Regions from separate parts of the Paracoccus sp. SSJ genome, predicted to be linked through region 2. Evidence: riboswitches for the same ligand, from Rfam matches in the RefSeq annotation. Region 2 holds a riboswitch; each other region holds the start of a gene.
What was found. A riboswitch is a leader RNA that binds a small molecule or an ion and turns the genes downstream of it on or off. The one in region 2 is predicted to bind thiamine pyrophosphate.

Region 1 (4,217 bases), on a different contig from region 2:
GGTGTCATCGAGACGCGATGCTCGGCGGCGATGCCGCGCAGGGTCAGGGGCAGCCCCGGCGGCAGTTCGCCCAGCATGATGCGCTGGCGCAGGTTGCGATAAAGCCGCTCATGGGCCGAACTTTCCGAGGAACGCGTAACAGTCATGCGCCATCTGTGATCACAAATCCGGCCGCCGTCAAGCCGCCCCGGTCAGGAGCGGAAGCGCCAGGCCAGCAGTTCATGCCCATGCTGGCGCAACCAGTCGCGATGGCGTGCATAATCGGGCCTCAACCGGCCGGTCGCGGCCCAGAAGGCGGCGGAGTGATCCATATGCAGCAGATGCGCCACCTCATGCGCGGCGACATAGTCCAGCACCTCGGGCGGCGCCATGGCCAACCGCCACGAAAACATCAGCCGCCCGTCATGGGTGCAGCTGCCCCAGCGCGAGCGGGTATCGCGCAGCGCGAGCGCGCGAAAACCGCGCCCCAGCGCCTCGGCATGGCGGCCGCAGGCCGAAATCAGCCGTGCCTGCGCCAGATGCTTCAGCCAGGTCTCGACCAGCACGCCGGGGGGACGGCCCTGCGGCACCAGCAGCGCCTCGTCCGCCAGTTCCACCCTGCGCCCGCCATGGGGCAGGATCCGCCGCTGGCGGCCCTCGACGGGCAGCAGGGCGCCATGATCCACCAGGCGCAGCGGCGGCATCCCGGCCCGGGTCTGGCGCAGCCATTCGGCCCGCGACTCGGCAAAGGCGCGACCATCGGACAGGCTGGCGCGGCTGGGCAGGGTCAGCACCACCTCTCCGCCCGCGCGCGCCACGCGCAGGGTCATGCGACGCGCGCGGGCCGAGCGCCGCAGCGTCACCGGAATGTCGCCTCCGACCAGAATCCTGTCCATATTTTCCCGCATCTTGCGAAGGGCCGCCCCTCTGCCCATGTTTCCCCCGCACCGCTACCGGCCTGCAAGGGGGAAAAGGCTTTGACAGCCTGCCCCGGCTGTGGCAGGGGACAGCGGATTTAGCTGAACGCGGCAGAAAGAGAACACCATGCCCAAAGAGGAATGGGGCACGAAACGCCTTTGCCCCCATTGCGCGACGCGCTTTTACGACCTGACGAACGACCCGATGACCTGCCCGGCCTGCGGTGCAGAATTCACGGTGGAAAGCCTGACCAACGGCCGCTCGCGCTCGCTGATTTCGGAAAAGGCCGCCTCGCGCGAGGAAGACCGGACCGCTCTGGTCGATGACGACGATCTGGACGATGACGCCGACACCGGCGATCTGGACGACGATCTGCTGGACGACGACGATGACGATGGCGACATGTCGCTGGAGGACATCGCCGACGTGCCGGACAATGACGACGAGTAAGCCCTCGTCCTGACCAATCTGGGGCCCCGGAGCGCAACCCGCGCGGCCGGGGCCTTTTTCATGGCGGCCGAACATGCGGATCATCGACAGACAGGCCATGCGCGCCATCCTGCTGACCCCGGACGACCGGGTGCTGCTGATGCGGGTCGATTACGGCGGCGGCGACTGGTGGATCACCCCCGGCGGCGGCGCGGAGCCCGGCGAGACGCCCGAACAGACCCTGCGCCGCGAACTGGCCGAGGAACTGGGCTTCGCCCTGCCCGCCATCGGCCCGCTGGTCTGGAGGCGACGCGTGGCGATGACGCTGCACCAGCAGCGCTGGCGGCAGTCCGAGGATTATTTCCTGATCGAGACCCCGGATTTCACGCCGGCGATCCAGAACGCCCCCGAGGCCGCCACCATCCGCGAATTCCGCTGGTGGAGCCTGGCCGAGATGCGCCACACATCCGAGCGGCTGGCTCCGGCCGGGCTTTTGCGCATCGTGCTGGATTATCGGGAAAGCGGGCCGCCCGGCAGCCCGCCCGATGTGGAAATCATCGAGGATTGATCGCTAGCCCGCGTAGGCATCATCGAAAAATTCCCGCTCAAGCCGGACGGCACGGCTGAAGAAGTCCCGCGCCTGATCCGCCGCCTCGGGCCCGACGCGGTCGAACTCGTCCCGCAGGAAGCCCACGAAATCGCGGAAGAAGGGATTGTCGTGCAGCGTGATCCATTCGGCATGGACGAAGTTCTCCGGCAGCGGCCGGGACGCGCGCATGGCCCAGTCGAGGTAAAGCCCCTCGGCCACGTTCAGCACCGCCAGAACGGCCGGATAGGCGCGCGTCGCCGCCGCCTCGCGCATCAGCGCCTGAAAGCCCGCGGTAGGGGCGCTGTCGGGAATGGCGGCGCGATCCGCCGCGCTGACGCCAAGCGCGGCAAAGGCGCGCAGGAAATAGTCGTTCTCCTCGCCCGAGACCATGCCGGCGAAGCGCCCGAAACGCAGCCGCGATTCGAAACGGTCGGCCGAGGCGATGGCCGCACCCAAAAGCGTCAGGAAGGCATCGAGAAAGCGGTGGTCCTGCACCAGATAGCGCGCCATCGCCGCATCCGCGATGCTGCCGTCGCAAAGCTCTCGCACGAAGCGATGGTTCACGGCGGCGGACCAATCGGTCGCGCATTCGCCGCGCAGGGTCTCAAAGAAGGTTTCGGTCATCATGCCCTCATGGCTTGGGGCGAGACCGTCGGTGCGGGCGGCCTCGCGGTGAGGCCGGCAAAAGGCAGGTGCATCTTTCCCATTCCTCCGCCGGCATGATCCGGGTCAGGTTCGAAGGGTCACCGCGCCGCCCGTCGCCGGGACGATCGAGGCCAGCGGTTTCTCAGCCCCTTGCCGGGGCTCCCCTTGGTGGCGCCAGACTAGCGCGGGCGGCGGCGCCTGTCACGCGCTTCCCACAAGATCGTGAGCCGCGAAATCCGCAGGCAACCGGCCATGGCGCGGCATTCCGGCTTGCAGCCGGGGGCGAGATGTTATCTCGTTGCCGCAGGGAGGGCGCGACCCGCCCCCAGCCAGGATCGGGACCATGACGACAGGCGAAATGCCGAAACCCACGACCGCGACAGAGCTGAACGATCCCGCCGCACCGCGGCAAAGCCCCAAACAGGTCGGGCTGCGCGTGCATCGCCCCCCCTTGCTGACCAATATCTCGGCCGCACGCTGGCTGCTGCTGGCCATCGTGGCGGCCTCGATCTATTTCTTCCACGGCTTCCTGGTGCCCGTGCTGGCCGCCATGGTGATCGCGCTGGCCAGCTGGCCGCTGCGCGAGCGTGCGGCCCATCAGCTGAACCTGGGCCGCACCTGGGCGGCGGCGGCGCTGGTGCTGGTGCTGGTCTGTTTCCTGCTGATCCCCATCGCCATGGCGCTGATCTATGCCTTCCGCGAGTTGCGCGACTGGATCAACTGGGCGATCCTGGTCAACAGCTCGGGTGCCGCGACACCGGGCTGGATGGTCGACCTGCCGCAGATCGGCGACTGGCTGGACGAGAACTGGCAGACCTATATCGGCCGCCCCGGCGGCATCAGCGAGATCGTGCAACTGGTCAGCGGCTCGAATATCGGGGCGATCTATCGCGGCGCGGTGACGGCGGGAACGCTGGCCTTCCACCTGGCGCTGACGCTGCTGTTCATGCTGATCACGCTGTTCGTGCTTTATCGCGACGGCGACAAGATCGTGGCGCAGATCGACCAGGTCGGGCGCCGCATCCTGCCCGACCGCTGGAGCAGGCTGTCGCGCGTGGTGCCCGCGACGATCAGCTCGACCGTGACCGGCATGACGCTGATCGCCATCGGCGAAGGGGTGATCCTGGGCATCGCCTATTGGCTGGCGGGCGTGCCCTCGCCGGTGACCTTCGGGGTCATCACCGGCTTCATGGCGCTGATCCCGGGCGGAGCGCCGCTCAGCTTCACGCTGGTTTCGATCTATCTGGTGGCCAGCGGCTCGCCCGTCGCGGGGGCGGCGCTGTTCGTCTGGGGCACTTGCGAGCTGTTCGTCGTGGACAAGACCATCCGCCCGGTCCTGGTCGGCGGCCCGGTCAAGCTGCCTTTCCTGCCGACCTTTTTCGGCCTGATCGGCGGGGTCAAGACCATGGGCATCGTCGGGCTGTTCGTCGGGCCGGTGCTGATGGCGCTGCTGGTCTCGATCTGGCGGGAATGGCAGCGCGAACTCTCCGAAGAGGAGCAGCGGCAGGACAGCAAGCTGATCGGGCTGGAATGACCGGCGCGTGACCAACACCGGAGCGTGAAGTGCCGAGACATGAAAAAAGGCGGGGCGCAGATGCGTCCCGCCTTTCCTGTTGCGCTTTCCTGTTCCGGCCGGTTTCCCGTCCCGGGCCCGCGC
Region 2 (4,217 bases):
CGCCGCGCCGGCGCAGGCGGGGCAGGTTGTCGGGGAATGCGGGGCGCGCATCCGAGCCAAGCTCCAGGATCTCGGCCTCGGCAAAGCCGGGATGCAGGGCATAGGCGGCGGAAAGCATCTCGACCGCCGAGCGGGCGGTGACGCGATACTTGCCGCCGGTCTCCAGCATGGTGGCGCCGATCATGTAGACGCCCTCGCCGCGCGGCACGACATAAAGCGGGATGCGCGGATGCAGCAGGCGGACGGTGCGGGTCAGGGTCACCTCGGGGCAGCGGATCACCAGCATCTCGCCGCGCACGCCGCGCAGGTCGTGGAGTTCGTCGCGGGCGGCAAGGCCGCGTGCATCGACGACCATCCCGGTGGGATTGCCCTCGGTCTCGATGCGAATGCCCTGCGCCTCCAGTCTGTCGCGCAGCGCCAGCAGTGCGGCGCGCGGGTTCAGATGCGCCTCGGTGGCGAAATGCAGCCCGCGCGGGAAACGGCCGGCCAGTTCGGGCTCCAGCGCCGCGATTTCCTCGGCGGCGACGGGTTGATGCGCCTCGGTCAGCCGGGCGAAGCGGTCGAGTTCCGCCCGGTCGCGCGAGGGGGCCAGGACCAGCGTGCCGCGACGGACGACTTCGGCGCCGTTCGCCTGCCACCAGTCTGCGGCATCGACGCCCAGGCGCAGGACCACCGGCTCGGCGCTTTCCGCCTCGCAATAAGGCGCCAGCATGCCCCCGGCGCGCCAGCTGCAAGCCTGTGAGCCGGGCTTGCCGGCGGGGTCGACGATGCGCGGTGCGATTCCGCGTGCGGCCAGTTCGGTGGCGATGCAAAGCCCCATCACCCCAGAGCCCAGGATGGTGATCTGGTTCATGCCTGCCTCCAGAGCTGGTGGAAATGATGCACCGGGCCATGACCCAGCCCGACCGCCAGCTCATCGGCGCGGGCGATGGCGCCTTGCAGCCAGCCATGGGCGCGGGTCGCGGCCTGCGCCACCGTCAGCCCCTGCGCCAGCCCCGCCGCGATGGCCGAGGACAGCGAACAGCCGGTGCCGTGGGTGTTGTGGGTCTGCTGGCGCGGTGCGGTCAGGATCAGGGGTTCGGACCCGACCAGCAGGTCGGTGCAGGTGTCCTCGGTCGCATGGCCGCCCTTCATCAGCACATGGGCGGCGCCCAGCGCGCGCAGCGCCTCGCCTTGCCGGCGCATCTCTTCGGGCGTCGCGGCGGGCTCGCGGTCCAGAAGGCGCGCCGCCTCGGGCAGGTTCGGGGTCAGCACGGTCGCCAGCGGGATCAACTGCTCGCGCAGCGCCGAGACGGCCTCGTCCGGCAAAAGCGCGTCGCCGGATTTCGCCACCATCACCGGGTCCAGCACCACCGGCACCGGATTGTCCGCCAGAAGCGCGGCCAGCCGGTCGGCGACGACCGTGATCGCATCCACGCCGCCGACCATGCCGATCTTGATCGCGCGCACCTCCAGATCGCCGAAGACCGCGTCGATCTGGGCCGCGACCATGGCCGGGCTGACGGGCTCGACCGCGGCGACGGTGCGGGTGTTCTGCGCGGTGATCGCGGTGATCACCGAGGCGCCATAGACGCCCAGCGCCGAGAAGGTCTTCAGGTCCGCCTGGATTCCGGCGCCGCCGCCGCTGTCCGAGCCGGCGATGGTCAGTGCGATGGGATGGGGCTGCAATCCCGACATGGCCCGCCTTTCGTTTCGGCCGGGCATGGGGACGCGGGGCGGATGGGTGGCGGCCAAGGTATCAGGGCCGCTTCACTCTACCCTTCCCTACGCCGGCATGACCCGGATCAGGTTCGATGGGTCGGTGCCGGGCACCTCTCAGCCTCGTGCGAGGCTCCCCAAGTGTATGAGTCTTCCGCGTGACACTAGGCCCTGGCGCCCCGCTTTGCAAGGGAGACGGCGGGCGGCGATTTTTCGGGCTTTACAGCACCGGCCATTCGGGCCGATCTGTGCCCGACGGAAACGGAAGGATGCGATGAAAAGCGTGATCTTCGACCTGGGTGGGGTGCTGATCGACTGGGATCCGGCACTGGCCTTTGCGGATGTGTTCACCAGCCGGGCCGAGGCCGAGGCCTGGATGAAGCGCATCGGTTTTGCCGACTGGAACCGGATACAGGACGGTGGGCGCAGCTTTGCCGAGGGGGTGGCCGCCGCCCGCGCCGTCCATGGCGACGAGGCGCGGCATCTGGCCGGCTATCCGCTGGCCTTTCCGGTCGCCATCGAAAAGACCGTGCCCGGCACCTGGGCGATTGCCGAGGCGCTTCTGGCGCGCGGCGTGCCGCTTTATGCGCTGACCAACTGGTCGGCCGAAACCTGGCCGCATGCGCTGGAACTGCATCCCCGGCTGGGCGGGCTTTTTGCCGATATCCTGGTCTCGGGCCAGGTCGGCGTGCTGAAGCCCGAGCCGGCGATCTATCGGCTGCTGATGGATCGCAACGGGCTGGTGGCCGAGGATTGCATCTTCATCGACGACAGCGCGGCCAATGCCGAGGGCGCCCGCGCGCTGGGCATCGACGCGATCCACTTTACGGGCGCCGAGGCGCTGGGCGAGGAGCTGGCGCGGCGCGGGGTGATTTGAGCGTCGCGCCCTGCTCAGGTGGCTGTCGCGCCGGGGTCATTGAACCTGCGGCGCTTTCTTGCCAGCATGGGCGCAGTTGGCAGTGAGTTGACCCTTTGCGATACCGTTCCCTCTATTTCATCCCCGTTGCCCTGCTGCTTCTGGCAGGAGCGGCGGTCGGCTATACCAAGGTGATGGCAAGGATCGGCTCGGGCCAGCCCCCGGCCTATGCCCTGCCGGAACAGCAGGCGGATCGCATCGTCGTCTCGAAGGGCGACAAGACCATGTATCTGCTGCGTGGCGATAGAATCCTGAAAACCTATCGCATCGCCATGGGATCAAACTGGAACCAGGGCCACAAGCAGCGGGAAGGGGACGAGCGGACGCCCGAGGGCACCTATCGGATCGATTGGCGCAATCCCCGCTCTATCGCCCATCTCAGCCTGCACGTTTCCTATCCCAATGCCGAGGACAGCGAACGGGCGCGGCAGGCGGGATACAGTCCGGGCGGGAATATCATGATCCATGGCCTGCCCAACGGATGGGGGGCGATGGGCCGGTTGCATCGGCTGTTGGACTGGACCGATGGCTGCATTGCCGTGACCAACGACGAGATGCGGGAAATCTGGTCCCTGACGCCGAATGGCACCTCGATAACGATCAAGGCCGAATGGGCGCCGTGAATCCCGCGCGCCGGGGCTGCGTCGGGTCGCCGTGTTCGAGCGATGCCGGTGCCGCAGGAGCCGCCTATCCCACCAGCTTCGCCACATGGCGCAGCGCCAGCAGGTAGCCGTGTATGCCGAAGCCGGCGATCACGCCCTCGGCGCGCAGGCTGACATAGGAATGGTGCCGGAAGCTTTCGCGCTTGTGGACGTTCGAGATATGCACCTCGATCACCGGCCCGTCGAAGGTGTTCAGCGCGTCCAGGATCACGACCGAGGTATGGGTAAAGGCGGCCGGGTTGATGACGATGGCCTGCGCCTTCAGCCGCGCCTCGTGGATCAGGTCGATGATCGCGCCCTCGTGGTTCGACTGGTGGAAGGCGATCTCCAGCCCCAGCTCGGCCCCCAGCGCCTTGCAGTCGCGTTCCACGTCGGCCAGCGTGGTGCTGCCATAGATCTCGGGCTGGCGCTGGCCCAGGAGGTTCAGGTTCGGGCCGTTCAGGACATAGACGGTGGGCATGGCGTTCTCCGCGAAGATGGGGGCAATCTAGCCCAGTTCGGCCAGGAAGATATAGCCCGCGCCGTAGATCGTCTTGATCAGGCGCGGGTTCTTGGGGTCCTCGCCCAGCTTGGTGCGCAGGCGCGAGATGCGCACGTCCATCGCCCGGTCGAAGCTTTCGCCCGCCGTGCCTCCCAGCGTTTCCAGCATCTGCGCGCGCGAGATCAGCCGGCGCGGATTGTCGAGAAACAGCCGCAGCACCTCGGCCTCGGCATGGCTGATCGGGGTCTCGGCCCCTTCGGGCGAGGTCAGCGTATAGCGGTCGAAATCCGCGGACCAGCCGGCAAAGCGGATCTGCTGGCGGCCGGGGCCCGTCTCGCGCTGCGGCTTGCGCAGCCGCGCGCGGATGCGGGCCACCACCTCGGCCGGATCGAAGGGCTTGATGATGTAGTCGTCGGCGCCCAGCTCCAGCCCGGTCACGCGGTCCTGCACTTGCGCCCGG
Region 3 (4,217 bases), on a different contig from region 2:
CGGGCGCGGCCAGAAGCCGCGCCCCCGCGGATCAATCGGCCGCCTCCGCCACGCTTTCCGCAACCGGCAGGTAAAGCGCCCCGCCCTCGCGGAACTTCTCGGCCATGCGCGCCATGCCGGCCTGCTTTTCAGCCTCGGCCCGAATGTCGTGCGAGATCCGCATCGAGCAGAACTTCGGCCCGCACATCGAACAGAAATGCGCCAGCTTGTGCACCTCTTTCGGCAGCGTCTCGTCATGCATGGCCTGCGCGGTGTCCGGGTCCAGGCCCAGGTTGAACTGGTCCTGCCAGCGGAACTCGAACCGTGCGCGCGACAGCGCATCGTCGCGCCGCTGCGCCCCGGGATGGCCCTTGGCCAGATCGGCGGCATGGGCGGCCAGCTTGTAGGTGATGACGCCGGTCTTGACGTCGTCGCGGTCGGGCAGGCCCAGATGCTCCTTGGGCGTGACATAGCACAGCATCGCCGTGCCGAACCAGCCGATCATCGCCGCCCCGATGGCCGAGGTGATGTGGTCGTAGCCCGGTGCGATGTCGGTGGTCAGCGGGCCAAGCGTATAGAACGGCGCCTCGTGGCAATGCCGCAGCTGCTCCTCCATATTGGCCTTGATCTTGTGCATCGGCACATGGCCCGGCCCCTCGATCATCACCTGGCAATCCCGCGCCCAGGCGATCTTCGTCAGCTCGCCCAGGGTGCGCAGTTCGGCAAATTGCGCCTCGTCATTGGCATCGGCGATCGAGCCGGGACGCAGCCCGTCGCCCAGGCTGAAGCTGACGTCATAGGCCCGCATGATCTCGCAGATCTCGTCGAAGCGTTCATAAAGGAAGCTCTCGCGGTGGTGGTGCAGGCACCATTTCGCCATGATCGAGCCGCCGCGGCTGACGATCCCCGTCACCCGCCGCGCGGTCAGCGGGATCATGTGCAGCCGCACCCCGGCATGGATGGTGAAATAGTCCACGCCCTGCTCGGCCTGTTCGACCAGCGTGTCGCGAAACACCTCCCAGCTCAGATCCTCGGCCACGCCGCCGACCTTCTCCAGCGCCTGATACAGCGGCACGGTGCCGATGGGCACCGGCGCGTTGCGGATGATCCAGTCGCGGATGTTGTGGATGTTGCGGCCGGTGGACAGGTCCATCACCGTGTCCGCGCCCCAGCGGATCGCCCAGACCATCTTTTCGACCTCCTCCTCCATGCTGGAGGTGACGGCGGAGTTGCCGATATTGGCGTTGATCTTGACCTTGAAATTGCGGCCGATGATCATCGGCTCCAACTCGCGGTGGTTGATGTTGGCCGGGATGATGGCGCGGCCGGCGGCGATCTCGGCCCGCACGAATTCCGGCGTCACCAGATCGGGCAGCTCGGCCCCCATCGGCGCGCCGTCGCGGGCATGGGCGGCCAGCCGCCCCTCGTTCTCGCGGATGGCCGCGAACTCCATCTCGGGGGTGACGATGCCGGCGCGGGCATAGGCCAGCTGCGTCACCGCCCGGCCCGCCGCCGCGCACAGGGGATCGCGGCGCAGCGGAAAGGCGGGGGTCAGCCGCGCGCCCTCGGCAAAGCCGTTGTCGGCGGCGGTGACCTGCCGGCCGGGATAGGGCGCCACGTCGCCGCGCCGCAGCTGCCAGTCGCCGCGCAGGTCCGGCAGGCCGCGGGCGATGTCGGCCTGCACCGCCGCGTCGGTATAGGGGCCGGAGCTGTCATAGACGACCAGCGGCGGCTCGTTCGAGACGGCGATCTCGCGCATGGGCACGCGGATGTCGTGCAGGCTGCCCGGCACATGGATCTTGCGCGATCCGGGCAGCGGGCCGGTGGTGATTTGCGGGATGGTCTGGCTCATCTGGTCCTCCTTCGGCGAAAGACCCAGAGGAAAACAGGGCAGAAAGGGACCATGCCGGCCCCGCGGATCACGCGCAAAGGGCCCGATGGCCCGAAAGGACCACCCCGCGATCTGCATATGGGGAAAGCTGCCCTTCGGTCTTCCTACGCCAGCATCAACTGGGTCAGGTTCAAAGGGTCGCTTCACCGGAACCGCCCATGGGCGGTCCCTGTCAGCCTCTCAGTCCCCTAGGCGGGACTCCCCTGACGTGAGGGGAGCATGGCCGTTTCCCGCCGGGCGGTCAATCCCTCAGGTGGCGGGCAGGCCGACACCCCCGGCCGAGGCGGCGCTGAGCGCGACGAAGTTCAGCGCCTGCTGGCGCACCGCCGCGGCCAGTTCCTGCCGGGCCGACAGCAGGCTGCGCTCGGCATCCAGGACCGGGAAGAAATCCGCCTCGCCCAGCTCATAGGAGCTGCGGGTCAGGTTCACCGTCTCGCGCGCGTTCTCGACCAGCCGCGATTGCGCGGCGACGGCGCGGGCGTCGCGGTTATAGCCGGCCAGCGCGTTCTCGACCTCCTCGACCGCGCCCAGGACCGAGGCCTGCCAGGCCAGCCGCGCCTGTTCCGCCCGCGCCTGCGCGGCGGAAAGCTGCGCCTGGTTCGCCCCGCCCGAGAACAGCGGCAGCGAGATCTGCGGCCCGAAGCCCCAGCTCTTGCTGCTGCCGCCGCCGCCGATATTCGTCGGCGTGATCGAGCCGGACAGCGTCAGCCGCGGATAGAAGGCCGCCTGCGCCTCGCCCACATCGGCGGCGGCGGCGGCCAGGTTGCGCTCGGCCATGCGCACGTCGGGGCGCACCCGGACCACGTCGGCCGGCACGCCGACGCTGGCGCTGTAGCGGGCGCGCGGCTGGCCGCCGCCCTGGCGCAGCTGCGCCGCCAGATCGGCGCTGCGCCCGGCGGTCAGCGTGGCCAGCCGGTTCACCGACTGGTCGAAGCCGACCTCCAGCCCCGGCAGCGCCGCCTCGGCCTGCGCCACCAGTTGCTCGGCCTGCAGCACCTCCAGCCGCGAGACGCTGCCGAAGGCGTCCTGGGTGCGGGTCATCTCCAGCGTGCGCTTGCGGCTGGTCAGGCTTTGCCGGGTCAGCGCCAGCGCCTCCTGGTAATAGCGCGCGTCGACATAGGCCGAGGCGATGGCGCTGGCCACGGTCAGCCGCGCCACCTCGGCCGACAGATAGGCCGCGTCCAGCCGGGCCGAGGCGCCCTGCCGCGCCGCCCGGTTCTGGCCGAACAGATCGACCAGCCAGGACACGCCCAGCGTGGCCGAGCTGCTTTCGACGATGCCGGTCTCGCTGCGGTTGCGCGCCGCCGCGCCCTGCGCATCGACCTGCGGCAGGTCGCTGGCGCCGACCAGCCGCGCATTGGCCTGGGCCTCGCGGATGGTGGCGACGGCGGTCTGCACGTCCAGGTTGCGATTCAGTCCGGCGGCGATCAGCCCGTCCAGCCGCTTGTCGCGGAACGCCGCCCACCAGGCGTTGGCGCCGGCGCGGCGGGCCGGGGAACTGGCGGCGAAGGCGCCGGCCACCTCGGCGCGGGGCGCGGTATGGCTGACCGGGTTGCAGGCGGCCAGCGCCAGGGTCGAGACAAGCCCGCCCAGCAGGCCGCGGCGGGAAAGAGGCAAGGTCTGGATCATCCGAAACTCTCTGTTGAACGCGGCCCGGCTGGGGCCGCGGAAAGGGAAATGGCGGCACGGGCGGCCTTGGTCCCGCCCGTGCCTTGCGGCGGCGCCGGAGCCTAGCCCGCCGTATCGGCCTGCGGCCCGGCCGCCGTCCTGCCGCCGGTCAGCCGGCTGACCCCGCCCAGCACGAAGACGAAGAACACCGGCACGAAGAACACCGCCAGCACCGTGGCCGCGACCATGCCGCCGATCACCCCGGTGCCGATGGCGTTCTGGCTGGCCGCCGAGGGTCCGGTGGCGATGGCCAGCGGCACCACGCCCAGCGTGAAGGCCAGCGAGGTCATCAGGATCGGGCGAAAGCGCAGCTTCGCCGCCGTCACCGCCGCGTCGATCAGGCTTTGCCCCTGCTCGCGCAGGTCCTTGGCGAACTCGACGATCAGAATGGCGTTCTTGGCGGAAAGCCCGATGATCGCGATCAGCCCCACCTTGAAATAGATGTCGTTGGGCATGTCGCGCAGCATGACGGCGACGACGCAGCCCAGGACGCCCAGCGGCACCACCAGCATCACCGAAAGCGGGATCGACCAGCTTTCGTAAAGCCCCGAAAGCAGCAGGAAGACGAACAGGATGCTCATCGCGTAAAGCAGCGTCGCCTGGCTACCGGCCTGGATCTCCTCCAGCGACTGCCCGGTCCATTCATAGCCGAAGCCCGGCGGCAGCTCGGCCGCCAGCC

Region 1: another riboswitch for thiamine pyrophosphate. It lies ahead of QPR87_RS09180 (TenA family protein); the one in region 2 lies ahead of thiD (bifunctional hydroxymethylpyrimidine kinase/phosphomethylpyrimidine kinase).
Region 3: another riboswitch for thiamine pyrophosphate. It lies ahead of thiC (phosphomethylpyrimidine synthase ThiC); the one in region 2 lies ahead of thiD (bifunctional hydroxymethylpyrimidine kinase/phosphomethylpyrimidine kinase).

Annotation. Positions count from the first base shown of each region.
Region 1 covers NZ_JASSPE010000006.1:239,053-243,269, forward strand. The annotation lists gene QPR87_RS09160 (GntR family transcriptional regulator) at 1-146, opposite strand, end outside; gene QPR87_RS09165 (M48 family metallopeptidase) at 192-875, opposite strand; gene QPR87_RS09170 (TIGR02300 family protein) at 1,024-1,347, shown strand; gene QPR87_RS09175 (NUDIX hydrolase) at 1,421-1,894, shown strand; gene QPR87_RS09180 (TenA family protein) at 1,898-2,539, opposite strand; TPP riboswitch at 2,605-2,736, opposite strand; gene QPR87_RS09185 (AI-2E family transporter) at 2,904-4,094, shown strand.
Region 2 covers NZ_JASSPE010000005.1:241,026-245,242, forward strand. The annotation lists gene QPR87_RS07805 (FAD-dependent oxidoreductase) at 1-853, opposite strand, end outside; gene thiD (bifunctional hydroxymethylpyrimidine kinase/phosphomethylpyrimidine kinase) at 850-1,677, opposite strand; TPP riboswitch at 1,745-1,848, opposite strand; gene QPR87_RS07815 (HAD family hydrolase) at 1,973-2,575, shown strand; gene QPR87_RS07820 (L,D-transpeptidase family protein) at 2,671-3,237, shown strand; gene aroQ (type II 3-dehydroquinate dehydratase) at 3,302-3,736, opposite strand; gene QPR87_RS07830 (response regulator transcription factor) at 3,764-4,217, opposite strand, start outside.
Region 3 covers NZ_JASSPE010000027.1:28,657-32,873, forward strand. The annotation lists gene thiC (phosphomethylpyrimidine synthase ThiC) at 32-1,831, opposite strand; TPP riboswitch at 1,955-2,085, opposite strand; gene QPR87_RS20820 (efflux transporter outer membrane subunit) at 2,120-3,499, opposite strand; gene QPR87_RS20825 (multidrug efflux RND transporter permease subunit) at 3,601-4,217, opposite strand, start outside.